Regions from separate parts of the Lysinibacillus sp. NPDC097195 genome, predicted to be linked through region 2. Evidence: riboswitches for the same ligand, from Rfam matches in the RefSeq annotation. Region 2 holds a riboswitch; the other holds the start of a gene.
The links. Region 2 has a riboswitch for FMN ahead of ACIQXI_RS10000 (ECF transporter S component). Riboswitches for the same ligand answer to the same signal wherever they lie in the genome.
Positions count from the first base shown of each region.

Region 1: it holds a riboswitch for FMN, as region 2 does, so the genes downstream of both, ribE (riboflavin synthase) here and ACIQXI_RS10000 (ECF transporter S component) in region 2, are expected to answer to the same signal.

Region 1 is NZ_JBIWDP010000001.1:1,682,017-1,697,180, reverse strand. Features, by position in the region: gene ACIQXI_RS08770 (hypothetical protein) at 1-856, shown strand, start outside; gene ACIQXI_RS08765 (MDR family MFS transporter) at 1,124-2,647, shown strand; FMN riboswitch at 2,845-2,970, shown strand; FMN riboswitch at 3,091-3,216, shown strand; gene ribE (riboflavin synthase) at 3,385-4,023, shown strand; partial or broken gene ribB (3,4-dihydroxy-2-butanone-4-phosphate synthase) at 4,063-4,674, shown strand; gene ribH (6,7-dimethyl-8-ribityllumazine synthase) at 4,693-5,163, shown strand; gene ACIQXI_RS08745 (spore germination protein) at 5,321-6,763, shown strand; gene ACIQXI_RS08740 (DUF1540 domain-containing protein) at 6,960-7,187, shown strand; gene ACIQXI_RS08735 (C45 family autoproteolytic acyltransferase/hydrolase) at 7,398-8,429, shown strand; gene ACIQXI_RS08730 (Spo0B domain-containing protein) at 8,748-10,055, shown strand; gene ACIQXI_RS08725 (hypothetical protein) at 10,144-10,545, shown strand; gene ACIQXI_RS08720 (hypothetical protein) at 10,794-11,156, opposite strand; gene ACIQXI_RS08715 (hypothetical protein) at 11,417-12,190, shown strand; gene ACIQXI_RS08710 (histidine phosphatase family protein) at 13,050-13,601, shown strand; gene ACIQXI_RS08705 (MurR/RpiR family transcriptional regulator) at 13,772-14,605, opposite strand; gene ACIQXI_RS08700 (DUF8171 family membrane protein) at 14,784-15,164, shown strand, end outside.
Region 2 is NZ_JBIWDP010000001.1:1,918,966-1,934,129, reverse strand. Features, by position in the region: gene sigX (RNA polymerase sigma factor SigX) at 1-372, shown strand, start outside; gene ACIQXI_RS10010 (RNA polymerase subunit sigma) at 369-1,646, shown strand; gene ACIQXI_RS10005 (S8 family serine peptidase) at 1,923-5,639, shown strand; FMN riboswitch at 5,841-6,037, shown strand; gene ACIQXI_RS10000 (ECF transporter S component) at 6,264-6,851, shown strand; gene ACIQXI_RS09995 (SH3 domain-containing protein) at 7,141-8,649, shown strand; gene ACIQXI_RS09990 (hypothetical protein) at 8,866-9,111, opposite strand; gene ACIQXI_RS09985 (sodium-dependent transporter) at 9,446-10,792, shown strand; gene ACIQXI_RS09980 (STAS domain-containing protein) at 10,869-11,255, opposite strand; gene ACIQXI_RS09975 (methyl-accepting chemotaxis protein) at 11,283-12,977, opposite strand; gene ACIQXI_RS09970 (ATP-binding protein) at 12,998-13,420, opposite strand; gene glnA (type I glutamate--ammonia ligase) at 14,272-15,164, shown strand, end outside.

The DNA.
Region 1 (15,164 bases), 240 kb from region 2:
TACGATGAGTTTAATGAGTGTACTGTTATTCCTTTTCATTGTAAAAATACTATCCATCCATTATTTTGAAAACGGATTACTTGAAGGCAGCCAATTAAGTAAAAAAAGAACAAAAGTTTACCATGTCAAAAATGAGTGGGCAAATTATTTACAAAGAGAATTATGGGTCATTCATACAGAACCCTATTTTAAAATGCAAATTGTACTCGGAGTAGAGTTATGCCCTATTTTGGTCCTGATTTTTTTAACTAGTATGCAAGCAGGATGGCTTCCGATTAGTAGTAATTTTACGAAACAAGGTGATTTTGAACTATATTTCGCCTATGGGGTTTTATTGATCGGCTGTATAAATAACGTCAGTGGCACGCCATACTCCAGAGAAGGTAAATATTATCACCTGTTAAGAAGCTTGCCATTAAACAGCAAGAAAATTTATTTCTCAAAAGTAGTAGTAGCAGCTATTCCTAGTGGCATTGCTGTTACAACAAGTTTTATAATCTTTATGCTATTTGGTTATATGAACAAGGCAACGGTTTTGATGATGCTCACTATCTTAATATTGATGTATTGTTATAATCTACTAACACCTGTTTTTGATATGATTCATCCTAGTATTGACTGGGAAAACCCATCTGAAGCAGTAAAATCAAATCCGAATGTATTAGTTAGTTTACTTTTTGGATTACCAATTTTGGTTATCGTGATGGCTGGTCATTTTTTCTTACTGTGGTTGGGAGTTTCCAATGGCTGGTCAACTATTATTATATTTATAATTACAACCATCATTACGATCGCTTTAAATATTTGGTTTTCTAAATATTATTTTCGAGATAAAACATCAAAATTAGTTTTATAAAAGTTGTAAGTTTGCAACGGGGTTCTAGCTATTTTTTGTTGTGCTAAATCGTGCCAGTCACAAAAAAAGTGACTGGCACTTTCTTGTTGATTCATACGTGAGATTTAACTTGGGTATGTTAAGGGATTGCTTGCTTGACAAAGGATAAAGCACCTTTTAGACTGTTAACATCCTGAACGAAAAGATAATAGAAATATTTGTTGAATATGTAATTAATTGCGTGTTCATTCTTGCGAAGGTATGAATAATTTGTAAAGGAGATTCTTGATGGAAGCATCGAAAAGTATTAGTAATACAAAGTTAGTCGTGGCAGGTTTATTGCTTGCCATTTTTATGTCAGCAATTGACAATACAATTGTTGCAACTGCGATGGGAACGATTGTATCGCAACTTGGCGGAATGGACAAATTTATTTGGGTGACATCTGCTTATATGGTCACTACGATGGCGGGTATGCCTATCTTCGGTAAATTATCCGATATGTACGGACGAAAGCGCTTTTTTATTTTTGGATTAGGCGTCTTTATGATTGGATCGGCTCTTTGTGGTGTCGCGCATACGATTGAGCAACTGAGCATTTTTAGAGCGATACAAGGGATTGGCGCAGGAGCGTTAATGCCAATCGCATTTACAATTGTTTTTGATATCTTTCCTCCAGAAAGACGAGGAAAGATGGTCGGTTTACTTGGTGCTGTTTTTGGTATCGCAAGTGTTGTAGGACCACTTTTAGGTGCCTATATTACCGATCATTTCGGTTGGGAATGGGTTTTTTATATTAACCTGCCGATCGGCATTGTGTCATTGTTTCTTATTATAAAAAATTATAAAGAATCTCCAGTGCTGACAAAACAGAAAATTGATTGGTGGGGAGCCATTACACTTGTATTGGCGGTTATTAGCTTGATGTTTGCATTGGAGTTGGGCGGTAAACAATATGATTGGAGTTCAGCACCAATTATTGCATTATTCATCAGTTTTGCGGTGTTCTTTATTGTGTTCTTTTTTGTAGAGTTGAAAGCGCAAGAACCAATCCTTCCTTTCTTTTTATTTAAGCGTCGCTTATTTGCTTCTTCGCAAATGTTGGCCTTCTTATATGGCGGTACTTTTATTATTTTAACAGTTTATATCCCCATTTATGTGCAAGCTGTCTACGGTGGTTCAGCAACAAACGCAGGACTAGTCCTGATGCCAATGATGTTGGGATCTGTTGCAGGTAGTGCATTTGGTGGTATCTTTTTAACGAAAATAAGCTACCGTAATTTAATGGTTATTTCAGTTATCTCTTATTTTGTAGGTATGTTTTTACTAAGCACACTAACGCCAGATACGGCTAGAATCCTTCTTACGCTGTATATGATTCTTGTAGGTTTTGGTATGGGCTTCTCGTTCTCACTACTACCGACAGCATCGCAACATAACCTAGATGCTCGTTATCGAGGGACTGCGAACTCAACCAATTCGTTTCTTCGTACGCTCGGTATGACGATGGGTGTGACGATTTTTGGAACAATCCAAAACAATGTCTTTACAAGTAAACTAGCAGAAGGTTTTAAAAATATGGGGCAAGGTGCTAATTCTGCAATGTTTGAAAGTGGCGATATGAGACAAATTTTTGAACCAAGTGTGCGTGAGAAAATGCCAGCTAACATTCTAGATATCATTGTTAATGCGATGTCTAGTTCGGTAACGCATGTATTCCTTCTTGCACTTATTCCTATAGTGATTGCAGCCATTTTCGTATTAATGATGGGCAATTCTCGTGTAGTTGTCCCTGCAAAGAAAGACGAATAATAAATAAGGTACTATATGCTCCTTTGTTTGAAGGTTACTTTCTAACTTTTAAATAAAGGAGCTTTTGCTATTTTAGGCGCCTTTTCCTTTCAGCGCCATCTAGATTGTTTTAAGAGCTTATCGTTTTAAGAGATGAAGGCAAACTTTTGGTGGATAATCTTTTAAAATAATGTTATCGTATGAGATAACTAAATAAACATATCCTTCAGGGTAGGGTGAAATTCCCAATCGGCGGTGATGAAGCAATTCAAAGTCCGTGAGCGCAAGCTGATTTGGTGCAAATCCAAAACCGACAGTTACAGTCTGGATGGGAGAAGGGTACTTGTATAAGCTTTTTAAATTCGTAGGACTTTAAAAGGTCTATTTGGCTACGCTTATACGGAAACCGACTTCCCATCATCAACGTTGGGGAGTTTTTTATTTAGTGAAAAATAGAATAAGTATCTGTTCTTCGGGGTAGGGTGAAATTCCCAATCGGCGGTGATGAAGTAATTCAAAGTCCGTGAGCGCAAGCTGATTTGGTGCAAATCCAAAACCGACAGTGATAGTCTGGATGGGAGAAGAACGATGAGATGGCAGCCTGTGGAAAAAAATAAAGCCAATAGGTTTATTTCTTGACGTCTTATTTATTGGAACTCCCAAACCCCTTTTTATAAGGGGTTTTTTGTTTAGCAACAAATGTGGAAAGGAGGATATGAAGCAATTTGATCATGCTATTTTGAGAAAGTAGGGTGAAAATGTTTACAGGTATTATTGAAGATGTTGGCACAGTAAAAACCTTGCAAAGCAATAGACAAAGTATGATTATTACTGTTATTTCGCCAAAAATGGTAGTCGACGTAAAACTTGGTGATAGTATAGCCGTCAACGGCGTTTGCTTAACTGTAACCCATTTTAATGAACACGAGTTGACGATGGACGTAATGCCGGAGACGGTGAAAGCGACGAATTTGCGGCAACTTACTATCGGTGATGCAGTTAATTTGGAACGCGCCATGCCTGCAAATGGACGATTTGGTGGTCATTTTGTATCGGGGCATGTAGATGGTGTAGGGAAAATTATACGTAAACGTCCAATGGCTAATGCAGTGTATATTGATATCGAGCTGCCAGACGAATTAACAAGCTTTTGTATTCCAAAAGGCTCTATTACCATTGATGGTACAAGCTTAACGCTCTTTGAAGTGGATAATAACCGTGTCACAGTATCCCTTATTCCACACACATATAAGGAAACGGTGTTAGGCACAAAAAACATCGGGTCCATCGTCAATATCGAGACTGATTTAGTTGGAAAATACATTATTCATCAGCTACAACGGGGACAGCAATCGTCGACTATTACCAAAGAATACTTAATGAAACATGGCTTTTAACTTGCGAAGAAGGCAAGCAAATATAAGGAGGTGGCCATTTTGCTACATTCTATTGAAGAAGCAATGGCAGATTTAAAGCAAGGCAAAATCATTGTCGTAGTTGATGATGAAGATCGTGAAAATGAAGGGGACTTACTCGCTCTTGCAGAGTTTATGACAGCTGAAACAATCAACTTTATGGCGACATATGGTAGAGGGCTTATTTGTACGCCGATTTCACAGCAGCTTGCACAGCAATTGGTGTTGCATCCTATGGTTGCTCATAATACAGACAATCATCAAACAGCATTTACCGTAAGTATTGATTATCAAGATACGACTACTGGCATTAGCGCATTTGAGCGTGCATTGACGATTCAAAAAATGCTAGAGCCCCAAGCGCAAGCAAAGGATTTTCGTCGACCGGGGCATGTATTTCCACTCGTTGCGAAAGAAGATGGCGTATTAGAACGTAGAGGGCATACAGAGGCTGCAATTGATTTAGCAAAGCTTTGTAATAGTAAGCAAGCTGGCATTATCTGTGAAATCATGGGCGATAATGGGGAAATGTTACGCTTTAATGATTTAGTGAACTATGCCAAAAAACATCATTTAAAAATGATTTCGATTGAAGCATTAGCAACATATCGTCGTCAACAAACGCAAACAGTGTAAAAGGAGAGATATATGATGGGAAAAACTTTTGAAGCACAATTAATTGGCAATGATTTAAAAATAGCGGTGGTCGTTGGGAGATTTAACGAATTTATTACAAGTAAATTACTTAGTGGTGCACTAGATGGGCTAAAACGTCATGGTGTAGACGAAGAAATGATAGATATTGCATGGGTACCAGGTGCTTTTGAAGTGCCCTTTATCGCTAAACAACTGGCTGAAACAAAAAAATATGATGCCATTATTGGTCTTGGAACAGTCATTAGAGGTTCTACGACACATTACGATTATGTTTGTAACGAATCTGCAAAAGGGATTGCTAGTGTATCACTTACGACAAACGTACCTGTTATTTTTGGCATCGTTACAACTGAAAATATTGAGCAGGCAATTGAGCGTGCTGGAACGAAATCTGGTAACAAAGGTTATGATGCAGCAATGTCAGCTATTGAAATGGCAAATTTGCAAAAAATGATTGGCAAATAAGTTTCGAATGACAATCAATAGCGGCAATGAAAAAAGAACTTGTTGTATTGCAATTTTTGCATAAATTTTTAGGCATAGGGAAATATATGTTTAAGTGTATTTTAGAAAAATACATTGTTTGAATCTGGTTCAGTAGGAGATGAGGAATATTCAATCAATGGAACAAGAAATCGAATTGACAACGTTGAAGGAACTATTTCAACGCTCTGCTGACGTTATCTTTCAATCTTATTGCTTTCAACAATATACTGTGCATTTTATAACATGTGAATCGATGTTTGATCAATTTTTATTAAATAAGGTTATTATTGATCGAGTGCAAGCGTTATTCGAAGGTGATTCGATCACATCGCTTGAAGACCAAATTATAACGGAACTACACATTCCTAATCTTCAAAAAATAACCCATTTGGAAGATGCAATTACACGTGTATTTACGGGTAACGCCTTACTTTACTTTGAAGAGGAAAAACTTTTATTTTCAAGCAACATTGCAAAAAAGCCAAATCGAAAGCCTGAAGAAACAAAAGAAGAACAGGTCATAAAAGGACCAAGAGATAATTTTATAGAAGATGTTTTCGTTAATATTGCTTTAATTCGTAAACGATTGCCGACTAATTCATTATGTGTAAATACGATGGAAATCGGCAAGCGTTCTAAAACTACAGTCGCTGTGCTTTACATGGAGGACATTACGAACAAAAAAATGCTCGCCGAAATTAATATGCAATTACGTAAAATTGATACGGATATTGTGATTAGTGGCGATATTTTAATGGAGAGATTAGAAAAAAAGGCTAAAATTCTCCCTCACCATGATTATACAGGTCGACCCGATTATGCCTTACAATCATTAAGTAGGGGGCGTATTCTAATATTGATTGACGGTGTGTCCTATGCCATGATTACACCACCAAATATATTTTTGCTGTTTAAATCGGGTGAGGATAATGATTATCCATCTTTCGTCGGTTCTTTAGAGCGACTTTTGCGTATTGTTGGTGTATTAATAAGTATGCTTGCACCAGGCTTTTGGCTTGCCTTATCAACTTATCATCAAGAGCAAATGCCTATTCTGTTGCTAGCAACCGTTGTACAATCAAGAACCGGTTTGCCTTTTCCTACTTTATTGGAAATATTACTAATGTTATTTATGTTTGAATTATTTCGGGAAGCAAGTCTCCGTTTACCTTCACTTTTAAGTGGAACAATGAGTGTTGTTGGGGGATTAATTATTGGTGATGCGGCTATCAAGGCAGGTATTACAAGCCCATCCATGATTATAGTAATTGCTATTTCCAGTATCGCTGCTTATACGCTTGTGAATCAATCGTTTGTAACAGCCATGAGTATATTCCGTTTATTTGTTATTTTATTGTCGGCATTTTTTGGCTTGTTCGGTTTCTTCTTGTCCATGTTTTTTATTCTTATTTACGTTGCAAATATTCGAGTGCTAGGTGTACCGTATTTAAATATTGGCGCCAATTTGAACTGGCTTGATATCCAAAAATCTTTATTACGTCTAGCGCCAAAGGGGTATGGTAAACGTCCAGAATTTTTACAGCCTCAAGATAAGACCAGGTCCTCCGGTGAAAATTAGTGAATGCTAGTAAACGGTATGCAGGAGCTAGCATTACGAAAGTAGTGTTCACAGATTTTCCCGTTTTATTAGCAAATGAAGTTATTTGTATACTTTGCTTGTAAAAACGCTTGGATTGGACAAAATACGTATTGGAGAGTATAGAGCAATAATGGTTTTTATACTTGCCAAGACCAATCACAAGGGGTGGATAATTATGCCGAATGTTCAAGTAAGCTGTTCAGTATCGAATTGTGTGTTCCATGCTAAAGGTAATTTCTGTGGGGCTGAAAAAATTGCAATCGATATGGATAAGCGTATCGGTAACAAGGATGAGGAGTTTGCTACTGATTTTGAATTGCATACAATGACAGAAGCGGTGGCAAGTCAATCATCAGATACTTGTTGTAAAACATTCAAATCTAAAGAGAAAAGCTTTAGATAATGGGTATAGATTGTTTTAGTACATGTATATAGAAATAAAAAACATTTGCTAAAATAATGTATCTTTGCCTAAAAAATAATGATTTGGTCAAATGCTAAGTTGTCTTCCGTAGTGGAAGGCAACTTTTTTTGTATTATTTTTCTTGACCTTCCAGTTACTTAAACGATTACGATTGTATTAAATAGATAGCGGATTTAGGGGGAGAAGTAAATGGAGAAGTATGATGACATAGAGGTAAAGGTAATAGCATTAAAGGGCGATGCCTATCTGACAGGAATCCAACAAAGTAAGGAACATCTAGTGTCTGCTCATTTAGCCCAACAAGAACTACTTCTTACGTTAACAGCTAATTGTAACACATCACAGGCTCAAGCTATTTTACAGGATGTTTGCCCAAATCTTTTGCAAGAAATGCAAGGTTTAGCACATGCTTTACACCAGCCATTGGATACCATCATTAAAATGTATAGTGGTTATAATACATCCTTTCCTGAAATGGGTTGTACATCGTTTGTACATGGTGGGAAATATATAAGAAATTATGATTTTAGTCCTTCTTTATATGATGCAAGACTTGTATTTTCTAATCCGCATGCAGGTTATGCAAGTGTGGGCTTTAGCCAGCAACTCATTGGCAGGCTGGATGGAATGAATGAAAAAGGGCTAGTTGTCGGCCTGCATTTTGTCAATAACGCATGGCAAGGGGATGGCTTTCTAGCATCAACGATTGTTCGTATATTGTTGGATCAGTGTAAAAATATTGATGAGGCCGTTAACTTACTAAGCAAACTTCCCCATCGTTATTGCTACAATTTTTCAATAACTGATGCAAGTGGGAAGGTGGTAGTGGTAGAGGCTACGCCAACTGAACAAGTGGTGGATCAGGGTAAGCCATTTATTTGTACTAATCACTTTGAATCACAGCAATTGCAACCGAAAAATCGAGCTTATATTAACAATTCTTTACAACGCAAACGCTTTATCAATAATACTGTAAAAGATACATGGACGACTGAGTCTGTATATCATCTTTTTAATAATGGGAAAACACCATTATTTGTTAAACAGTATAACGAATACTTCGGCACTTTGCATACGGTCATCTACGCACCATCTAATTTACAGGTGATTGTAGGAATAGGACAAAATTGTATGCCGCTATCATTTTCTCTACAACAGTATATAGAAGGTAATCTTATTTTGCCGAAAACCATTAAAGGAAAAATACTTCAGACTATCTAATTTAGAAGGCTTGGTTTATAATTTAAAAGAATATATAAGGGGAATGGCATAACATTAGTTGGGCTGTTCTCCTTTCGTTTTGTTGCTATTTCGACTTACGAAAGAAATGAATTCTAATAAAAATTATAACAATACTGGCGTGTAATAAAATGTGTAATTGGATTTAACGAATTTTTTCAAGGTATTTTAAAATAAACATGATGAAACGAAAATTACTATAGTATAATATTATTGTAATTTACATGAATAATAATCTGTTATAGTAATTATGACATATGTTTTTTATTGAATAAAATAGATGAGGAAGTACCATTTTGTATGAAAAATCGTAAAATTAAACTAATTTTAGTATTAGCGACTGTCTTATTATCATTGTTTACAAGTTTAAATGTTGCGACTTCTTATGTGAAAATGAAAAAGACAGTGGAAGAATCCATTGCAAACCAAAGCCTAGAAGCGGCTATATCGATAGCTTCATCACTTGATGTCAAACTATATCAGCAGTTTTTAAATAATCCAGTAGAAAGTGAAGCGTATTGGGAATTAAGAAGCTACTTAAATGATGCGAGAGAAAAGTTAGGCGCTTTATTAGTGTATACTTTACTTATTGATAATCCTACAGTATCTACTGCCATGATAGCTGGTGCACCTGCCAACATAACTAAAGGTTTTGAAATTGGTATACCTTGTACCGTTCCTGAGAAGCAAGTTAAATTAGCGAACCGAGGATTAACGTATGTTACGAATGTCATTGAGGACCCTAATCATGGAGACTACCTTTCCGTTGGGGCTCCTATTAAGAATGAAAATGGTCAAATTATCGGCTATCTCGGAATTGATATAGGGGCCGACAAAGTCAATGGCATTAAAGGTAAAGTGCTAGAAAATAATATATTATTGTTTATCTATAATGGACTATTTATTATATTTGTTATTGCTTCTTTTTTCTTTTTACAAAGATGGTATCAAAAAGAAGTGACGAAAGAAGTGGAACTTACTGAGGACACCTATCAAACTGAAATAAAAGCGTTAATTACTTCCGTCTCTTCGTTAAGACATGATTTTACCAACCATATACAAGTATTGTATGGTCTATTACAATTAGGAGAGGCCGATCAAGCGAAACATTATTTATCATCTTTATCGAAAGATGTACAGGAAATAAAATCATTAAAATTAAATATTAATCATCCTGGTCTGTCCATTTTGTTGCAAACGAAAAAATTGGCGGCTCAAAATCATAATATTAAAATGGATGTAACGGTTTCACAGGATGCTTACAATAATATAAAAACAACTGATTTAATAAAAATATTGTCCAATTTAATTGATAATGCGATTGACGCTACAATTGAATTGCCTGAGAATGATCGTAAAGTAACAATTTACTGTTATGCGGATGCCTTGAAGTATGTTTTTACAATTATTAATACAGGGCCAACAATATCTGAGCCACATCAAATATTTAAGCAAGGCTTTACAACGAAAAAGCCTGAACTAGGTAAAATAAGAGGACAAGGCCTGTTTATTGTAAAAGAAGTTGTTAAAAAATATAACGGCACTATCTCTATCCAAACAACAGCAGAATCTGAAACGACAGCGAAAGTAATCATTCCTTTAAAGTAGGCCATATACTCACTATGAAGCCGAACCGCTTTGGAAAATAGAATAAATAATGATAGCTTCCTACTTGAACTAGTAGGGGGCTTTTTATTTGTTCAATAAAGCTACCTATCAGCATTATGGAATTCTCGAAATTGCAGGTGAGAAAGTAAATGTATGCAGCCGGAATGGTACTATTTTGCGAAAAGTATTAAAGGGACAAAGGTTTAAAATTAAAGACATGCATACCAATAGCGAAAAAAATATTAAACGGTATGCTATAGGCAAGAATGAATTTATTAGCTCTAAGGAGCCTATACGCGTCATAACGGGCTATTTAGTAATGAAGAATAACCAAACCTTAGTCATTGGTGGTAAACCGCTCATTTTAGAAGCTCGCAAGCCATATCCATTTAGTGAAGTATATGGTATGCAAGTATTGCTTACTGATTATGACAAGACATGGGTTATCGTAGAAGGAGCAGATTTCACGCTAAACCATTTAGATGCTTAGGAACCAATAAATCTTAAATTTTTAATTACAACTATTAACCTTTCAAAATTGAATGCATAGCGTCTGATTAAAAAGCACTCTAAATACCTTATTTTACTGTATATAAAAAGCTATCGTTTTTAATAAAGATTCATCAAAACGATAGCTTTCTTTTAAAAAGATTGATTATATTAAATCTCCTTATTCCTCTAACTTGCGTCCAATTGATTAATATTTTAAATATTAAAGACCCAAACTATAACACAAATTTATTTGGATTTATTAGTTAAAAGTATAGTTTCTGATTGATTATCCCATTTAATTACCGCATCAATTTCCGAATCCTTTGTAGCATTTGTACATCCGTTTGGCAAAGTGAATGTTCCATTTTCCTCGATTGGCACATCCCCTGATGAATTACTAATTGCATACTCTATTTTTTCTGGAATAAGTTGATTTCCTATAAATTTTATATACCCACTTGTTGGTTGACAGTCAGTAGATTTCTTAACTTCGTAATGTACGGCCCAATTTTCGCTTTCTCCATATAATATAAATGTCTCACCTTCACAAGCGGTTAAAAATAATAGACTAAAGAAAATTACTAAATATTTAATTTTCTTGTAAATCATTGATAACACCCTTTCAGATACATATTTTTATTCTATACACGTTTATTTTTATTTGTTTCTTAACAAAATTTAATCATATTTATCAATATCATACAATGCATAGTTCTAAAAATAGACATTTTTCTGAAAATATGCAAAAATAAATATAAATATGATTGCCAAAAAAAGGAATAAAAGGAGATGAAAGTATAAAACTATTATAAACAGTCTATTAGCACATATTCTCATAGTAGTACTTATAAAAAAGGAGGAAGTTAATTATGAAGTTTCGTATAATCATGTTTGTTTTTAGCGCCCTTTTTGTTCTGTCTGCAAGTAAAGTTGCTTTAGCTAACGAAAATGAAGGAAGTTCTACAGTTATTGACTATGAATCGTCTCAATTATCCAATGAGGTATTGTTTCAAAAAGCACTAGCTGGGGAATTAGTTAATAATGAGCATACTCAAGTATATGTGACAGTTACTGAAAACGAAAACGAGCAGCCCAAAGGACTATTATCCACAATCGAAGAAGATAAAGTAGAAATAACAAAAGTAGAAATCCATAAAGTACTTAGTGAAGAAGTTTTTCCAAATGGTGATGTAATTTCTAAAGGAGAAAGTGAAATAACTTTATTAGCAGCTGGTCAATTAAGTGAAGACAAGTATCCAGCTTCTTCGAGTGTTGGAGTGAGAATTAAATTAGATTATGATGGACAGTCACTAGGTGGGTTCTCAACGAGAAAACTTACTAGATACACAGTAACACCACTCAGATCAGACGCTGCATTTAATATGACTAGTTTAGAATATCAGGCAGCTAATTTTGGAACTGGATGGAAAGCTGACGGAACTATGTATGTTGCTTCTGAATATATGCCAAAACAACAGATAACATCTATCGTATATGATTCACCAATTTCTCATACAACTAATTTTGTGAAATATACACCTATTAATAGCGATGTTATTGCTTCATCAGGAATTACGGGTAAGTTTTCTTATAGACGTGGAAGCGGTTCAATTTTAACACATCAATTTGATCTTTCTTGGTAATACCTATTTATATTATTCTTAAAGCGCAGTTCACTGTTTCTATATAAACAGTGATTCTGTGCTTTTTTAGTACATTTGTTGATTTAGTTATTGAACAATATCTTCAAAGTGTTCAGCAATCTAACACCTCTTTTTTGGGGGAAAGTTTTAATAGAGCACAATTAAAGAGTTAAAAAAAATCAAAAATGCTTTGGGTGGAAATAAAAAATGAATATTATCATCGGTTCTTACTACTGATAGGTTAGCTTAAGTGGATTGTGAAAATATATTCTTCAATTAACAGGCGCGATTCTTTAACAAGAATCAGCGCTCGTTTGCATTAAAGGGCAATATTGAGGAATAAGAAAAACATTAAATAAACATTAAAAGATGTCGCAGAAAAGAGGGGTGGTTAATAATGTATCCAACTGGTCCAATCAGATTCTTCGGGTGACCATACAAAAGTGGTAACAACATTCGATGGAAGAATTTTGAAATTCAAAAGGGTGTTTTTGTAGTGTATGTGATGCTCCATCGAATCAATTAGAAAGATTCTCACAAAGTTAAGTTCTTTTGACGGCTATACAGAGGTAGTAAATAGTAGTACGAATGAGTCAATTGGGAATACGTATCGTTATCGTAACGGAAATGGACAAATGGTTACGATGATTAATCCTGGATCTATTGGTGATTGGGTAGATGCCTTTGGAGGAGATAAGCACAAAGTCATTGAGGATTATAGTTCGGGGAAAATTCAAACATATACAATGTCACCCCCTCCGTCTAAACAGTATTATGAGCGACTTCCATCATTTTCTGGGCAACGAACATCATACACTAACAGTAAATCACTAGAGTACGAAAGAAGGGGACGATGGCATTGGAACAATCTATTCTTGATTTACTGCGAGCAGGGGGATTTATTTTATATGTAAGACATGGAGAAGCGACGGTAGGTGAGGATCAGCCATATTTTAATTTTCAATACTGTTATACACAGCGGAATTTATCTGATTACGGTCGGAGAGAAGCTGTTTACTATGGACAAATGCTGCATTATTTGCAAATTCCAATTTATTCACCAATCATCGCAAGTCCGCTGTGCAGAACGATTGAAACGGCACAATTAGCATTTCCAACGATGTATATTCAAATTGACCCTTTGTGGTTTGAAATTAATAATTTAGGGGGACAACTCTCAACTGCTGAACAACAACAAATATTAAAAAATGTCCAAGCACAATTAGAAAAGAAACCGCCCTTTGGCACTAATCAAGTCATTATTGCGCATAGTTTTCCGCAAGGTGTAGGGTTGGGCGAAATACCGAATATGGGCACGGTTATTGTTAAGCCGAAAGGTGTAGGTAACGGTTATGAAGTCGTTCAACAGTTATCGTTATCCGATTGGGCATCATTAGGAAATACTAATTAGTAGAGGAAAACGCAACAAATTTGAAATTACTTTTATTAAGAAAGCGTTAGTCTTAAAATAGATTGGCGCTTTTTTTCGTTGCCGTTTTTTAAACGTACTTTAGGCAAAAACAAAGGAGCATTCGCAAAGTTCAAGCGAAAGCTCCTGTAAAACAACCCAAAAAGGCTTGTTCATCTTGGCAATAAATCTTTATATTCCTTACGAATTGTATCCAACATTTCAAGTTTCAACATAGATTGTTCAGCCGTTTCTTTTCCGACAGCAATAATAATACTTTCTATTATAAACGTTGGTGCAATCATTGAATGAAATTCCCAAAGCTCACCACGACTTGCAAATAGTATGATATCCGCAAGCATATTGAAATCTGATACGATGCTGTCTGTAATAACAATCGTTGTCATGCCAAGTTTTTTTGCGTGTTGTAATAAAACACGCGATTCAGGATGTAGTTTTACAAAGCCAAACATCACTAATACGTCATCACTTGAAAAGTGCAACAAAGATTCATATATTTCATGTCCACTCTTAGGTAAGACTTTCATATTGAAGCCGAAGCGTGATAAGCGATAATTTAATAAATTTCCTAATCCTTCCGATGGACCTGGACTATAGATGAAAATGGTTTTAGCTTTGATAATTGACTTTACTGCTTTCTGAAAGTCTTCAGCATGATACTGAGCTAGTGTTAATTCTAAATGCTGTACACTCATTGTCATCATTTGAGCATGTATTGTTGATGAATTAACTTGCTCCATCATATTACCTAACTTATTTGCAGGTGTAATATCCATCGTTTCTTTAAAATTATTTTTGTAATCTTTAAAGTTTTTAAAGCCGATTTTACGCCAAAAGCGCGAAACGGTTGCATTACTGATTTGTAATGACTTGGCTATTTCATCTTCCGTATAAGTTAATACGTCCATCCCTATTTTCGTTATATAATCGGCGATTGTTTTTTCATTTGGTGTTAATGCTTGCTCTTCAAAAAGTTTCGGATGCATGTCAATAAAAACCTCCAATCTATATAGTCCATTTATAACATATAAAACACAGAATGAAAAATATTTTTCATAAAAGATAATCATGAAAAAATATTTACATAACCTTTGCAATTAATCCATATGCCATTAACAATTCACCTATATATTGGAATTATTAAAAGAAGGAGGAAAGAGAAAAATGGCAATTCAGCGCCCGTATCAATTAACGCAGTCACAAAAAATGATGGTATTTATATTATCAATGTCACTTTATGGATTATCCAACATGTTTACGGAATTAATTCCTTCCGTGCAATTAGGGTTTATCGAGTTGTCTGTAGAATATTTTGCTTTTATTCCGCTAACATTATGTATTTTGTTCCATCCATTTTATGCGGCAATCGGAGCTTCGCTTGGCGAGATCATCTTTGGTGAATTAATGCTTGGACAATTTGGTGGTATTGGGGAAGTTGAAAAGTTTATTACTTTTTCGTTAGGAATGTATATTGCTGGCATTTTAGTACGTAATCCTTTAAACCGAAGACAAGTTACCGTTGCTGTCTTTGCCGGGCTCCTTGTC
Region 2 (15,164 bases):
GAAAAAACATGGCTGTTCGCTATTGCTAAAAATGTCGCAATCGATCATTTTCGTAAGCAAGCTGTGCGGAAAAAGCATTCGCTCGATTTTTTTGACTGGGAAACGGAACAACTACATTCAACCACACCATCACCGGAAGATGTGTTAGAGGCCAGTGATGAATTAAAGCAGATAGAGTCTGCACTTGAAAAATGTACAGGGGATCAAAAAATGGTGATTATTATGCGCTATTTCCAAGATTTATCGATAACAGAAACTGCGCAAATACTTGATTGGACAGAGGCGAAGGTTAAAACGACACAACATCGAGCCATTAAATTTTTAAGGCAACATCTACAACAGGCTATGGAACAGGAGGCGAAAAGGCAATGACACATAAACAATTTGATGATGACCAACTTGAACAAATGTTGAACAATGCCCCAAAGCTGACTGACCATCGTTCGAAAGAGGAAGTGCTGAAACGCTTGCTTGCCGATGCCCGGTTGCAAGATAATATTCATCTTCAAGAAGCGATGCAACCACAAGAGGATGACAAAGAACAAGAGCAATCGATGTCTACTCATCAAGATGTACAGCCTATAAAGCGCTCTAAAAGTAAATGGCCTGTTTTAAGTAGTGTTGCGGCAATTTTCGTACTATCTGTAGCAGGTTATGTGTATTTATCGAATAATACGCCCGCTAACAATGAGGCAAATGCCCCTATTGAGAATTTTTCTACTTTACAAGAAGATCAGGAAGTAAGTGAAAGTGATAATGCGGATGGCGTGATGAAAGCTAATATTGGCGCTGAACATGCGCGTATGCTGACGCTACGTACTTCCGTTTACGAAGAGGATTTAGCAAATGCAGCAGTATTTAGAATTGGCTTAACAGGGGGCAATGCTGATAGTATTCCGATGACGTATATTATACCGAACGAAAAAATAACAGCGGACTTTGGTAAGGAAAAGCCAACAACTTTACAAATGTATGAAAAATATGCACCTCAAATTAATGAGGAAGCGCTTGGATTGGCAAATTACCATCCGTACAAAGGTGAACTTAAAGAAGAGGGCGAAACGCTCGTTCATGTACTACCAGACAAAAATGAATACGATGTAGCATCGGCATCTGTAACGAAATATTTAAACTCATTAAAAGATACTTTTGCTGACTCTGAATATAAAGCTATTACATTAAAACATGCTGATGGTTCTGCTTACGAATTTTCTCAAGCTGGTGAGCCAAGTGAGCCTATTTCGTTAACAAATGCTAATCATTATAATTATTACTTATATACTGAGGAGAATGGCACGGAATATTTATCGCCCGACTTTCATCAAACGTATCCTACTGTTATAGAGGCACTACTTACAATGCGCGATAAAAAAGATGATGTTTATGTGCCAGTCGTTCCAGACAATGTCACTTATACTGTAAAAGAAGAAGATGGGGGCGTTGTCGTTACATTTGACGCACCGCTCGATTTAGCGACAATGGATGCTGTACGGGCAACGCAATTAATCGAAGCAATGATGTTGACCGCGTCAAGCTTTGATAAAAAGCTTCGTCTCGATAACGTTGTACAGGATAATTGGGAGGGCTTTGATTTAACGCAGTTTCTACCCATGCCGGTAGGAGCAAATAAACAAATGTTGCCGTAAAAATTCATAAAAGTAGCTTATTTTAAATGTACATGACTAAATGTTAGTCGTGTACATTTTTTTTGTGTAACAAATTAATGTGCAACATTTCTCATTTAAAAGTTCTACTTGCATGTTAACTGACTAGGAAGATAGATTTAATCTCTCAATAATAAACTACTAATAAATATCGATATTTGAATATTCAGATATTCGAAATAGTTTCCTTGTGATAAATTGGAAATACCACACTAAATTGAAAAGTGTGACAATTAAAAGCGGAAGGGGAAATGAGATTTGAAAAACTTTAAGTTTACGAAATTTTTAAGTAGTATGCTTGCTTTCATTATGGTGCTTTCTCTAATGGTTCCATTGACGAATGCTCAAGCTGAAGAAGCGAAGCCATTCAAGCAGGATAGCCAAAGCGAAAGTATTATTCAACTAAAGGCGGCTATCGCTGAACAGCTAAACTTATCGAAAGATGGTCCAACTCTTCACGAAAGTTTGCAAAATATATCAGGCAATCAAGATGTTGCAGTTATTATTCATTTATCTGAAAAGCCTGTAGCTCTAGAACAAGGAATAAACCAAGTCAAAGGCAAAAAATTTTCTAATGCACGAGCAAATGAGGTCCGTGCAAATGTACAAACACAACAAGCAAAAGTTAAAAAAGAATTAGCGAGTAAGAAAGTACAAATGACTCAAGGATACACATTTGATACTGTTTTAAACGGTTTTGCGGCAACTGTCAAAGCAAGTGATCTTCCCAAATTGCTGACAGTAGAAGGCATTACATTGATCGAACCGGATGCAATGGTGTATGCCTCAGAAGATAATACGGTGAAATCCTCTGAACTAAAGAAGGAAGAGCAATTAGAAGCTCGAATGAATACGAGTAATTCGTTCCTCGGCATTGAACAGCTGTGGAAGGAAGGCTTAGAAGGACAAGGGATAAAAGTAGCTGTATTAGATACTGGTATTGATGCAGATCATCCTGAGTTTGCTGGCATTTACAAAGGGGGAAAAAACTTTATTCCTAATTCAGCAACTTACACGAAGCCACGAGCAGATGACGACGCATCGGAAACATCGCCTACAGAACGTCCTGCTGGGACACCTGAATTTAATGAAAAAGGAAGTGCGTTCTATACATCTCACGGTACTCATGTTGCGGGAACAATCGCGGCAATCGGCGCAAATGAATTCGGTATTAAAGGAATTGCGCCAAAAGTAGACCTTTATGCTTACCGTGTTTTAGGGGCTTATGGAAGTGGTGCAACATCGGGTATTGTAAAAGCAATTGAAACAGCAGTGATGGAGAAAATGGACGTCATCAACCTTTCGCTAGGTGGGGGAGCTAATTCTGAAACCGATGCGGGTTCTTTTGCCATTAATAATGCTATGATTGCGGGGACAATCGGGGTTATTGCAACAGGGAACTCTGGTCCAAATCGAGGAACAATGGGTACGCCTGCAACCGCGCGATTAGGAATTGCTGTTGGTAATACAACAAATCCTGAAGTGATGTATAACGGGGAAGTAAATATTACAGTTGGCGACTACAGTTTTGTAAAGCAATTGCCATTAATGGGTACGACTTTTGGTCAAAATTTAACAACACAGCTGCAAGGAGACTTTGACCTCGTTGCTGTTCCAGGATATGGAGAAGTAAAAGACTTCACAGGAATTGATGTAGCAGGTAAAGTAGCATTGATTTCTCGCGGTAATATCGCATTTGTTGATAAAATTGCCAATGCTAAAGCAAATGGAGCAATCGCAACCATTATCCACAACTTTGCTGGTGGCACGAATGCACCGAACATTTCAGGCACTTTCCTCGGTGATTCATTTGAGTTTTTACCAACATTTGATATGTCCCAAACGGATGGTGATGCCATTCGCGCTGCATTAGCAGGAGGAACTGGAAAAGTAAGCTTTAGTCAATTTGCTTCGACGACGACTACGGGTGATGAGGTGAATGCTTCAAGTTCCCGTGGCCCATCCACACCAAACTTTGACATTAAACCAGATGTCAGTGCACCTGGAACAAATATTATGTCAACGATTCCAATGTATAAAAAAGATTTCCCTAACGCGGAGTATGGGGAAGCCTATGCTCGTAAAACAGGTACTTCAATGGCAACGCCACATATTGCTGGTATTGTGGCATTAATCAAACAAGCAAACCCTGATTGGACTGCGTTTGATGTAAAAGTGGCGCTTTCCAATACAGCTAAAGTTTTAGATAAAACAAAATACGATGTATTTGCTCAGGGGGCTGGGCGTGTAAATGCTTATGCGGCAGTACATCCTGAAATTCTTGCCTACGCACTTGATAGCGCAGTGATAGATGGAAGCGGTGCTATTTCTGAAAACTTAAAAGGTACAGTTACATTCGGCCCTCAATCACTTAAAGAGCAGGATATTTCTGTAACAAAACAAGTTGTAGTAAAAGATATAAAAGGCAACGGCGGCAATTACAATGTATCGATTGATGTGACGAAAACTTTTGGTGATGCGACAGTTACTGTAGATCAGCCAACATTTAACCTAGTTGGTGAGCAAGTTCTAAATATTACCTTAACTGCTTCCAAAGCCACGGCACCAAATGGCTCTGAAATACTAGGGTATATTTATATTAACGGTGGCGCGACAGAAATTTCATTACCATTCGCGGCTGATTTTGGTGATGCGGCAGCGACTGAAATTAAAGATTATAAAATTACTGAAACAGACTTATCCTTTAATGGAGATGGAGTGAAAGACTCAGCTGTACTTTCGTTTACTTTAACGGGCGATGTAACAACGAATTATATCGAGCTGTGGGATATTATGAATCCTAACGGTGGAGAATACGGAGACGGTTATATTGGTTATCTTCATGCAGGGACTGCGCTAGGAAAAGGCTCCTATACGCTGAATATTGGTGGGCAGTATAAACCATGGGGAGCAGCACCTGCCACAACGATTCCGGACGGTCTGTATACAATTGATTTTACTGCTCTTGCAGCAACGGGCGTAGTTTCAGATTATGTTGGACCAATTGTCGTGAAATCGACTAAACCAGAAATTACTGGTTCGGTAGCTGAAGGTGTCGCTACTGGCCAAGTAACCGATAAATATATCGACTACAATGAAGAATTATATTTATATGGTTTACAGTACAATTTAAATGATAAATTAAAAGCTTCTTATATTTCGACAATAAATGGCGAAGTACAAGCACCAGTTGCTTTCGATTTAAATCAAGACGGTAGCTTCACATTCCCAGTAACTGCAGATACGAATGCTGTGTCAGTCGTAATTAATGACGCTGCTGGCAATGTAGGTAAAGCAATCATCTATGAAAAAGAGGTAGTAGAACCAGTCGTAACGCTTTCAGTAAATCCAACAACGTTAAACCTGACAGCTGGGGATACTGCACAATTGACGGTAACAGAAACGTCAACGCCTGCAGAAGGTGAGGCAACGATGGAAGATGTAACGTCAAAAGCGTCTTATATTGTTGGGGATGAAAATGTCGCTACTGTCGTCAATGGAATCGTGACTGCGGTGGCTGAGGGCACGACTACAATTACTATTTCACATGGTAAAAATGAAGTAACAGCCAACGTGACAGTTACTGCACCGGTTGTGGAAGCACCAATCGTTTCACTAGCTATTGACCAAGCTCAGGTTGAAACGAGAATCGGTAAAGAAGTGGCAGTGAAAATTACAGAAGTCACTACTTTTAATGGAACAACAACGGAAACAGATGTAACAAAACTGGCAACATATAAAGTAGCAAACGATAAGATTGCTACTGTCAAGGCAGGTGTTGTAAAAGGAAAAGGTCAAGGAAATACGACAATTACAGTAACATATGGTGAGCACACACTAACATTTGATGTGGTTGTTGTAAAGCCAGGTAACGGTAATGGCAATGGCAACGGAAATGGTAACGGCAATGGCAATGGCAATGGCAACGGAAACGGACATGGCAATAATAATGAAGTTACCGAGGAAGAGTACTAAGCCATTTTAGTTCAAACGAAAAGAGAAATTGCACTGTGCAATTTCTCTTTTTGTGCTTCTCCCTTCGCAAGGTCAGGAACCCGCTTAACCCAGTGCTTGTAAATCACACATTAAAGCATACAAAATTAATCGGAATTTTTTAAGCAGAAGTATTTACTTTTGTGAGATAAAACATTATAGTTAATTTATAAAATAATATTGATTCATCTTCGGGGCAGGGTGAAAATCCCGACCGGCGGTAATAGAGTTGTAAATCGCTAGTGTAGTCTAAAACTACAATAGCTCGCATGATTTACATAATGGCTCTTCAGCCCGCGACCTGTGCAAAGATTTTTTTGCATGGCTGACTTGGTGAGATTCCAAGGCCGACAGTATAGTCTGGATGGGAGAAGATGAAGGTACGATCGTCATTCGTTGTTACGAATTAAGCTATGTGCGAGCGTTTTTTTTAGTGTGTCTATTAATCGCACTGCTTGCTCAAAAAATAGCTAGTAATGGCGCTATTTAATCATGCCTTTTCTCCCTTATGCTGATGTGCATAAGGGTTTTTTCGTGAAAAACAATCGATTACGTCGTCACCTTTCTTCTTGCAAGATTGAATCAGCAAAGAGGAGAGAGTTTTCAATGAAGAAAAATATCAAACTGCAATCGTTTATTACGATTGGTATGCTGAGTAGTATTTCGTTTTTATTAATGCTTTTTAATTTTCCAATTCCACCGTTCCCAGCTTTTTTAGAAGTGGATTTCAGCGATATGCCTGCATTACTTGCAGCCATCACAATGGGGCCAGTAGCGGGTATTTTAGTAGAGTTATTTAAAAATGTTTTGGATTGGGTTTTCTCAGGTACGCCTACAGGAGTCCCGGTTGGTCATATTGCAAACTTTGTGACAGGTATATTATTTATTTTACCAGTATCATTTATATTTAATCGTTTTAAATCAATCGCAGGTCTTGTTGGCGGTTTGGCAACAGGAACAATTGTCATGGCAGTAGGGATGAGCGTGTTAAATTACGCAGTATTTTTACCAATGTACACGTACTTCTTAGGTATGGAGCCAGTCGTTGGCGATTCATTATACACAATGATAGTTGCAGGAATTTTGCCGTTTAATATTGTAAAAGGTATATTATTAACGGCGATTATGGCGTTATTGTTCACAACAATGCGCAAATGGATTGAGCAACAACGTACAATGTATTTATCAAAATAAGCGTAAAAAAGTATAATTATGAATAGTGTTCAAGTAATAACACCTTTTAGATTGTTATGTCTAGAAGGTGTTTTTTGTTGTTTAAATTTGCTATAGCAAAGTTTTGAGATAAGAAAGAATAACAGATCACACAAGCAAATACTATATGTTAGATATTTCATTTATATATCAATACTGTTAAAAAATATAGATATTGGTTGATATTCCTGTCTCAAACATTAGGTTTATGATAACATATATTTGAATCTTTTAACTTTGAAAAATAGGAAAGGAAGTGTATACATCACACATGAAAAAGATATTGAAACCATTGATTAGTGTTATTGCCATCGGTACCCTCTCGCTATCTATAAACATAGATCAAAATGTATTAGCGAATAATCTTGCAAATTCATGTGAGTATGATTCGACATCGAAAGTAAACCCTGATTATTCGACAATGAACTGTTTGTTAACCGAAACTGCACTGCGTTATGATGTTCCTCCTGAAATTGTGAAGGCAATAGCGGAAGGTGAAAGTGGAAATTGGCGTCATTTTGATAAGAATGGGGAAGTGATTGTGACAGCTGATAATGGAATTGGCATAATGCAAATTACAAATCAGGCAGGTTACGATCAAGATAGACTAAAAAACGATATTGTCTATAATATTCAAGCTGGTGTAGAGACGCTAGATGCTATGTTTAAGCGAAAAGATTTACCTCGCATCAACGGAGGGGAACGAGATGTATTAGAACAATGGTATTTCGCTATCATGGCTTATAACGGTACTAAGCCAGTAAATAGTCCAATTGTTCAAGCATCTGGTGAAAGAAATGCCAATGCCTATCAAGAAAAAATTCTAAAAATTATCAATAAAATGGAATTAATAAATTTAACAGAGCTGCCTTTTTCACGTGAACATTTTCAATATGACTCGAACAGCAAGGAGAATATTAAGTTTTCAAAGATGACCTATGATTTTGATTTACCATTAACAAAATCTAAGTATTATTTTAAAACAAATCAAAAAGTTAGTGCATTAACGAATGTCACAGTTAGGACAAAACCTACTACGGATAGTCCTTCTTTAGGTACTTTACGTGAAGGTGAAATGGTGACCATTACAGGTCCATTTGAATATGAAAAAGTATCAACGAAGAAAAACCATTTTGTTTGGTATCCTGTGAAAAGAAGTGACGGAACAGCAGGGTATGTTGCATCAAGTTATTTAAACTACTCAGCTTCAACACCAACACCTCCAGTAACACCGCCAACAACAGGAAACGTTGATGTATCAAAGTTTGCTGATTACAATGCAAACCAATACTGGGCTGAGGATTTTAAGTGGGCAGTCAACATCGGTATCATTAGTGGATATCCAAACGTGAAAAATCCATCAACAGGTAAGTACGAAAACTTACTGAAACCGTACACGAACTTAACGGAAAACCAAATGTTATCAATTCTATTACGTTACTTCAAACCATCAGAACTAGCTTCAACGACAGCTAATACTTCATGGTATGGAGACGTAAACTACCAACTGGCTACAAAATACGCTCTACCAGTTCTAGGTGCAAACACAGCATCCAAGCAAGCCATTGCAGGTAAAAATATTACACGGGGTAACTTCGCTCGGATCTTAGTTTCAATGCATTATGGTAAGACTGTATCTCAGTCAGAAGCTATTACATTCCTTCGTGATAATGGCTTAACAACTACTAAAACAAATGAAGCGTTTAAACCAAATGATTCTCTAGCAAGAGCGCACGCAGTGGCATTCTTCCACCGTTACGAACAAACATTTAATAACTAAATTGCGACTAACATGTAAAAAGGTGACTATAAAAGTCATCTTTTTTTTGATGATAAAATATCCTTTTTTGTTACTCCTCACTAAATACATTGAAAGATTTTGTTTGATGGGAGCTACAAAGACATTTGTTAAACTACTGGAGTGACTGAGAAAGCATAACAAAAGGACTTGTGTGTAATTTTACGCACAAGCCCATAGACTGATGTGTGATTTAATTTATTGCTTATCCCCAGGAGTTCTTTTACTTAACCGCCAGCCTACATATACGCCTACAAACATTCCTCCGAATGCACCTAGTACGCTATAGCGCATGATAGAAACTATGTAGTCGTACACAGGTACATAGGTTGTAAAACTTGTAATAGAATCATCAAAAGTTTGTGTGTAATCAACAAATAATATTGCTAGGGCTAAGGTAATTAAAAATCCATATGTAGTCCATTTTTTAATACTTTTTTCCAAATTCTCAACTCCAAATACTCTTTTGTATAAAAATTGTAACATAGCCGAGTTTGAGTTGGTAGAGGAGTGGAAATGTAGTAAAACAAATGAAAGTGTCCTTTACAAGGATAACAAGCACTTTGAAGCGGATGAATTATAATAAATTCTCGTAAGAAGCTGGGAATTGTAATTGTTAAATTAAGATAAGATAGTGCAAACCTCGAGTATTTGATTACTCGAGGTTTTTATGTTGGGTAATAAAGCGAGTAAATGAAATAGTTGGAGTGACTATTCTAATTTATTATTTTAATGTACAATTAATGCGAGATTAGTTAGTTTTGAGGAGAATGAAGAGATGAGTGAAAAAAACGGACAGTGGTCCAGTAAGTTAGGATTTATTTTAGCATCGGCGGGAGCCGCGATAGGGCTAGGGGCTATTTGGAAGCTTCCTTATGTGACAGGGCAAAGTGGTGGAGGCGCTTTTTTCCTTATTTTTGTAGTGTTCACATTATTGATTGGCCTACCGATGTTATTATCGGAGTATATTTTAGGGCGGGGTACGCAATCTGAAGCGGTTACGGCCTATAAAAAAGTTGTACCAACGAAACCTACTTGGGCTTGGGTTGGACGCATGGGTGTACTCGGTTGTTTTCTATTATTAACGTTTTACAGTGTTGTCGGTGGATGGATTTTTATCTATAGCGGCCTTGGTGTATCTGGAGCAGTTATTGATCCGACCGTAAATCCAGCTGAGCTATTTGGCAAGATTATAGGCACGCCATGGATTACATTATTAGGTTTAGCGCTATTTACATTAGCCAATGTACTTGTCATATCACTTGGTGTACAAAACGGCATTGAAAAAGCAAATAAATGGATGATGCCATTATTATTTATTATGTTTATCGTTCTTGTTATTCGTGCAATAACATTAGATGGGGCAATGGAGGGTGTAAAATTCTTCTTATGGCCAGATTTTTCGAATATAACAGGTAAGGCGCTTTTAGAGGCGTTAGGGCAGTCGTTTTTTGGACTAGCTGTAGGATTTTCTTGCTTAGTGACGTATAGTTCATATTTGAAAAAAGATGTAAGTTTACCGAACTCAGCGGGTTCAGTTGTTATATTAACAGTGCTTGTATCATTTTTAGCAGGACTAGCTATTTTCCCTGTAGTTTTTGCCTTTGATTTAGAACCGCAAGCAGGGCCTGGCCTTCTCTTTATGGTGTTACCAACAGCATTTAGTCAAATGCCTTTTGGGGAAGTATTTTTAGCGCTGTTTTTATTATTGTTTTTATTTGCGACGTTAACTTCGTCTTTTAGTTTATATGAAATTATGGTAGCGGCATTTATGGAGAAATGGCAAATGTCTCGGTCATTGTTAACACTGTTACTTGGGGTTATAGTCTTTATTGCCGCGATCCCATCAGCATTATCTTCCAGTGTGCTAGCGGATGTCTCTATTTTTGGTAAGTCGATTTTTGATGCGACGGATTATTTAGTGTCCAATTTAATGCTACCTTTAGGTAATTTGTTAATTGCCATTTTCATTGCCTACGTGGTGGATAAAACTTTTGTGAAAAAGGAATTACTAATGGGAAGTAAAATGGGGCAAGGTTTTTATCTGACGTATCGTCTATTAATGTTAGTGGTCGTTCCAATCGTGATTATCGTTGTTCTGTTAAATATGCTTTTGCAAAAATAAAAGGTAGTAACCAGTGCCAGGCACCCAAACAATTCTAAATAATCAGAATTGTTTGGGTGCCTGGCACTTTCATTTGTTAATATTCGCTTAGGGCGAGTTCACCTAACCAGCCTTCTTCTTTAATCATTTGTTTTGCTTGTAGTTCACTTTGGGCAATAGGAAATACTTTATTACATTGTGAGATGGCAAATAGCTTATGAATAAAATCATCGGTTACAATAATGCTGATTTTCTTATCGAGCGTTGTGACTTTCTTTGCAAAATTAATAATCATTCCGAAACCGGTACTATCAATATTAGTAACCTTTTGCATATCAATAATATAACCGTGCTTAGTGTCTATACTTATTGCTTGAAGCTCCTCTTTTATGGGACTAATTAATCCATATTCTAAATCCCCTGTAAAGGCGATTAAAATATAATCAGCCTTTGTATCAATAGTAATTGAATTTTTCTGATTCATATAGTGCGCCTCCATTTCGCTCATAGATTAGAATGCGAATTTCTTTACTTCGTTTTGTAAGTTAGTGGAGATTTCTGCTAATTCTTCGGAGTTTTGCGAGATTTCAGCAACTGTTGCATGTTGTTCTTCGGATGTTGCAGCAATTTCTTCGGTCGCTGCAGCAGAATCTTCGATAATGCGTGAAATATCATGAATGGCATGCTGAACATTTAAGGAATTGTCATTGACATGTGTGAATGCAGACTTCATTTCCTTCACACCGTGCTCTGTTTCAGTAACTTGCTCGACAATTTCTTTTAAGGCATTGCCGCCCTTACTAATAATATGCACCTGCTCCTCAACAGCAAGTAAATTACTTTCCATAGTTCTAACAGTTACGGCAGTCTCGGCTTGTATATCTTTGATTAAATTAGTAATTTGCCCAGAAGCTAAACTCGATTGCTCCGCCAGTTGACGAACTTCAGATGCTACAACAGCGAAACCTTTTCCTTGCTCACCTGCACGAGCTGCTTCGATGGCAGCATTTAAGGCTAGTAAATTGGTTTGTTCGGCAATACCGGTAATGACGGTAATAATACCACCTATTTCTTCAGAGCGTTTACCAAGCTTTTGAATTGAATCGGTAGCGTACGATACTGTTTGTGTAACAGAGTTTAAATGTTTGATCGCTTCATTAATGGCATCCTCTCCTTTACGAGCAATTTGGGTTGATTGGATTGCTCTATTTAACGTAGTTTCTGCTTTATCTAAACTAATGGCTACTTCGTCAATTGTTTTTTTCATCATTGTGACAATTTGCTCAGCCTGATCGGATTGCATGGTAGAGCCATTGGCGATGTCATTCATTGTGACAGCGATTTGATTGGATGCTTCACTCGTTTGGTGGGAAGATTCCGCTAACGTTTGTGAGGAACTCGCGATTTGATTGGCACTATTTGCTACGATCGTCATCGTTTCGCTTAAACGATTTTTCATCTCCATAAAAGCTTGCGCTAAATTGGCAATTTCATCTTTTCCTTTAGGCTTTAATATCTTGACGTTTAAATTTAAATTCGCTAATTCTTTTGCCGTAGCACTCAATTGGTTGATAGGCGCAATAATTTGCCGCTGTAAAAACCAACTAATACTAACAAACATTAAAATGGCAATCCCTAATGAAATAGCAACATTTTCTAATGCATATTTAGTTGCGAGGTTAATATAAGGGGCGGAAGGGGTTCCGGTTGACCACATGCCGATGATGTCACCTGTGCTATTGAAAATCGGTTTGGTCGCCATCTGGTACATGCTGCCTAATACAGTCGCTGAACCGATATAACGCTCTTTTTGCTCTAAGACAGTAGTTGCTAACTCTTTAGGAGCTTTGGTATTCACTTGTCGTACGCCATTTTCCACAATATTTGTATTAACGCGTGTATCATGTTGGAAGATTGTCACAAGGTTTCCGTCTGCTAGCTCACCAATTTCATCAACAATAGCAAAATTGTTATTAATTTTAACATCACCTTTGTATAATTCATTATCTTGGATAGACCAATCCCCAGGTACAATGACATCGAAATATTGATAGCTCAATTGTAAATCGGATAAAAGCTTCGTATTTGCACTTTCTAAGAAATTCTTTTTCGCTTCATTAAAATCAATAATGGCTATTAGCGTTACCATTAGCAATATACAGGAAAGAATGAGTAAGTACATTTTTTTCCTAATTGTCCACGTCATAAAAATTCCCTCCTAAATGCTTATTCATGAAATTTCTTTGAAACACCGACTAAAAATTTTGTTTCCGAAATATGTTTGAACCAAATAGCGTCGACCATATGTTGGATGAAAAATAAACCACGACCACGATCTGAGTAATTTTCTTCATTCAAATCGAATTGCAAAGCTTTATTCAATTCGGTAGCAGAAATTCCTTGTGCTTCATCAATAACAGTTAGTTTAATCTCCTCGTCGTTCTGGGAGATTTGTACTTGTATCGTGTTACTATGGGGGCTACCAATATTTTTCATCGTCGCTTCAATCGCATTAATGACCAATTCATGTAAGACAAACCGTAATTCTCTACTAAAAGGTACATTATAAATTGTTGTATAGTCTGCCATCACGTTATCTATAAAACGCACTGCTTGCCTATTTGCTTGAATACGCAGTATAAGTTCCATTGCCAATCACCTATCTAGTACTCGAAATGACTATTATGCTTTGCTTAATAGCAGCATCCAGTAAAAGATATTAGAAAACTTGAGCCATCACGATTGTTAAACAGTGTAAAATTATTCGATTAGTTGCATATAAAAAGTGCTAAGCAGTTTCACTCCTTTCTTAAAGTTATAAGAGAAGTTAAGCAATCTTATCGGACAATCTGATAACATCGCAATTATTTTTACAAGTCATAATCCAACTGTAGTGAGTCTATGTATTTTTAGTTAGGTTTTCAAAGTGGAGACAATCTATTTATTAGGAATTTGTACAATGACTATGTCTTTTGCCTGGAGTTTTCGAAGTTCGGCTTTAACTTGGTAGTGTAAGACCGTTTGAAAGAGAGTTTTACAATAGATAAAATCAAAAGGTCTATATCCACCGTAATGATTAATGTTTTCTGTTCAATTACATTAATAGGGAGTGGTTTACATCCACTAATGAATAGTACGAAATATCTTGTTTGACATCGAGAAAATATATTTCGCTTATAATGTACCAGTAAAATATAAATAAATCAAGACTAATGTGCTATAAAAAATAAATTTAACTACTCTGTAAGTATTAATTTTGTTGATATATAGCTACTTATAGACTAAATAAAAAATTTTATAAATGTAGTTATTTTGGATTAGATGTATACGAAAACATTTTGCTCACTATTTTATATATCTAAAAAAAAGATAAAATTATTCGAAAAAAGTCATGTAATAAAACATAACATGCCCATTGCGTCATTTCATTGTTTTAGTGTAATTTAAAAGCAGTTATAAAAAAATATGTAAAGAAAAATAACAAATTGGAGTGGTGAACAATGAAGCATCAAACAAAAGATGATATTATCCGCATTGTGAAGGAAGAAAATGTGAAATTTATTCGCCTACAATTTACTGATATATTGGGCTCGATAAAAAATGTAGAAATACCGGTGAGTCAATTATCAAAAGCATTAGACAATAAAGTGATGTTCGACGGTTCCTCTATTGAAGGGTTTGTCCGCATTGAGGAATCAGATATGTATTTACGTCCAGACTTAGATACATTCGTTATCTTTCCATGGACGGCGGAAAGGGGCAAGGTAGCACGCTTAATATGTGATATTGCACGACCTGATGGAACAGCATTTGAAGGTGACCCACGGTCCAATTTGAAACGTGTATTAAAGGAAATGGAGGATTTAGGGTTTACTTCGTTTAACCTTGGGCCAGAGCCGGAATTTTTCTTGTTTAAACTAGATGATAAAGGACACCCAACACTAGAACTAAATGATAGCGGTGGGTATTTCGATTTAGCGCCAACGGATTTAGGCGAAAATTGTCGCCGTGACATTGTACTCGAACTAGAAGGAATGGGTTTTGAAATTGAAGCGTCTCATCACGAAGTAGCGCCTGGCCAGCACGAAATTGATTTTAAATATGCGAATGCGATTGAAGCTTGTGATAACATTCAAACGTTCAAACTTGTTGTTAAAACGGTAGCCGCTCAGCACGGTTTGCATGCAACCTTTATGCCAAAACCTTTATTCGGTGTGAACGGTTCAGGAATGCATTTTAATCTTTCGCTGTTTGAAGGCGATAAAAATGCTTTCTACGATGAACATGCAGATTTGCAATTAAGTGAAACAGCGCGTAGCTTTATGGCGGGGGTACTAAAACATGTTCACGGCTTTACAGCAGTAACCAATCCATTGGTCAATTCCTACAAACG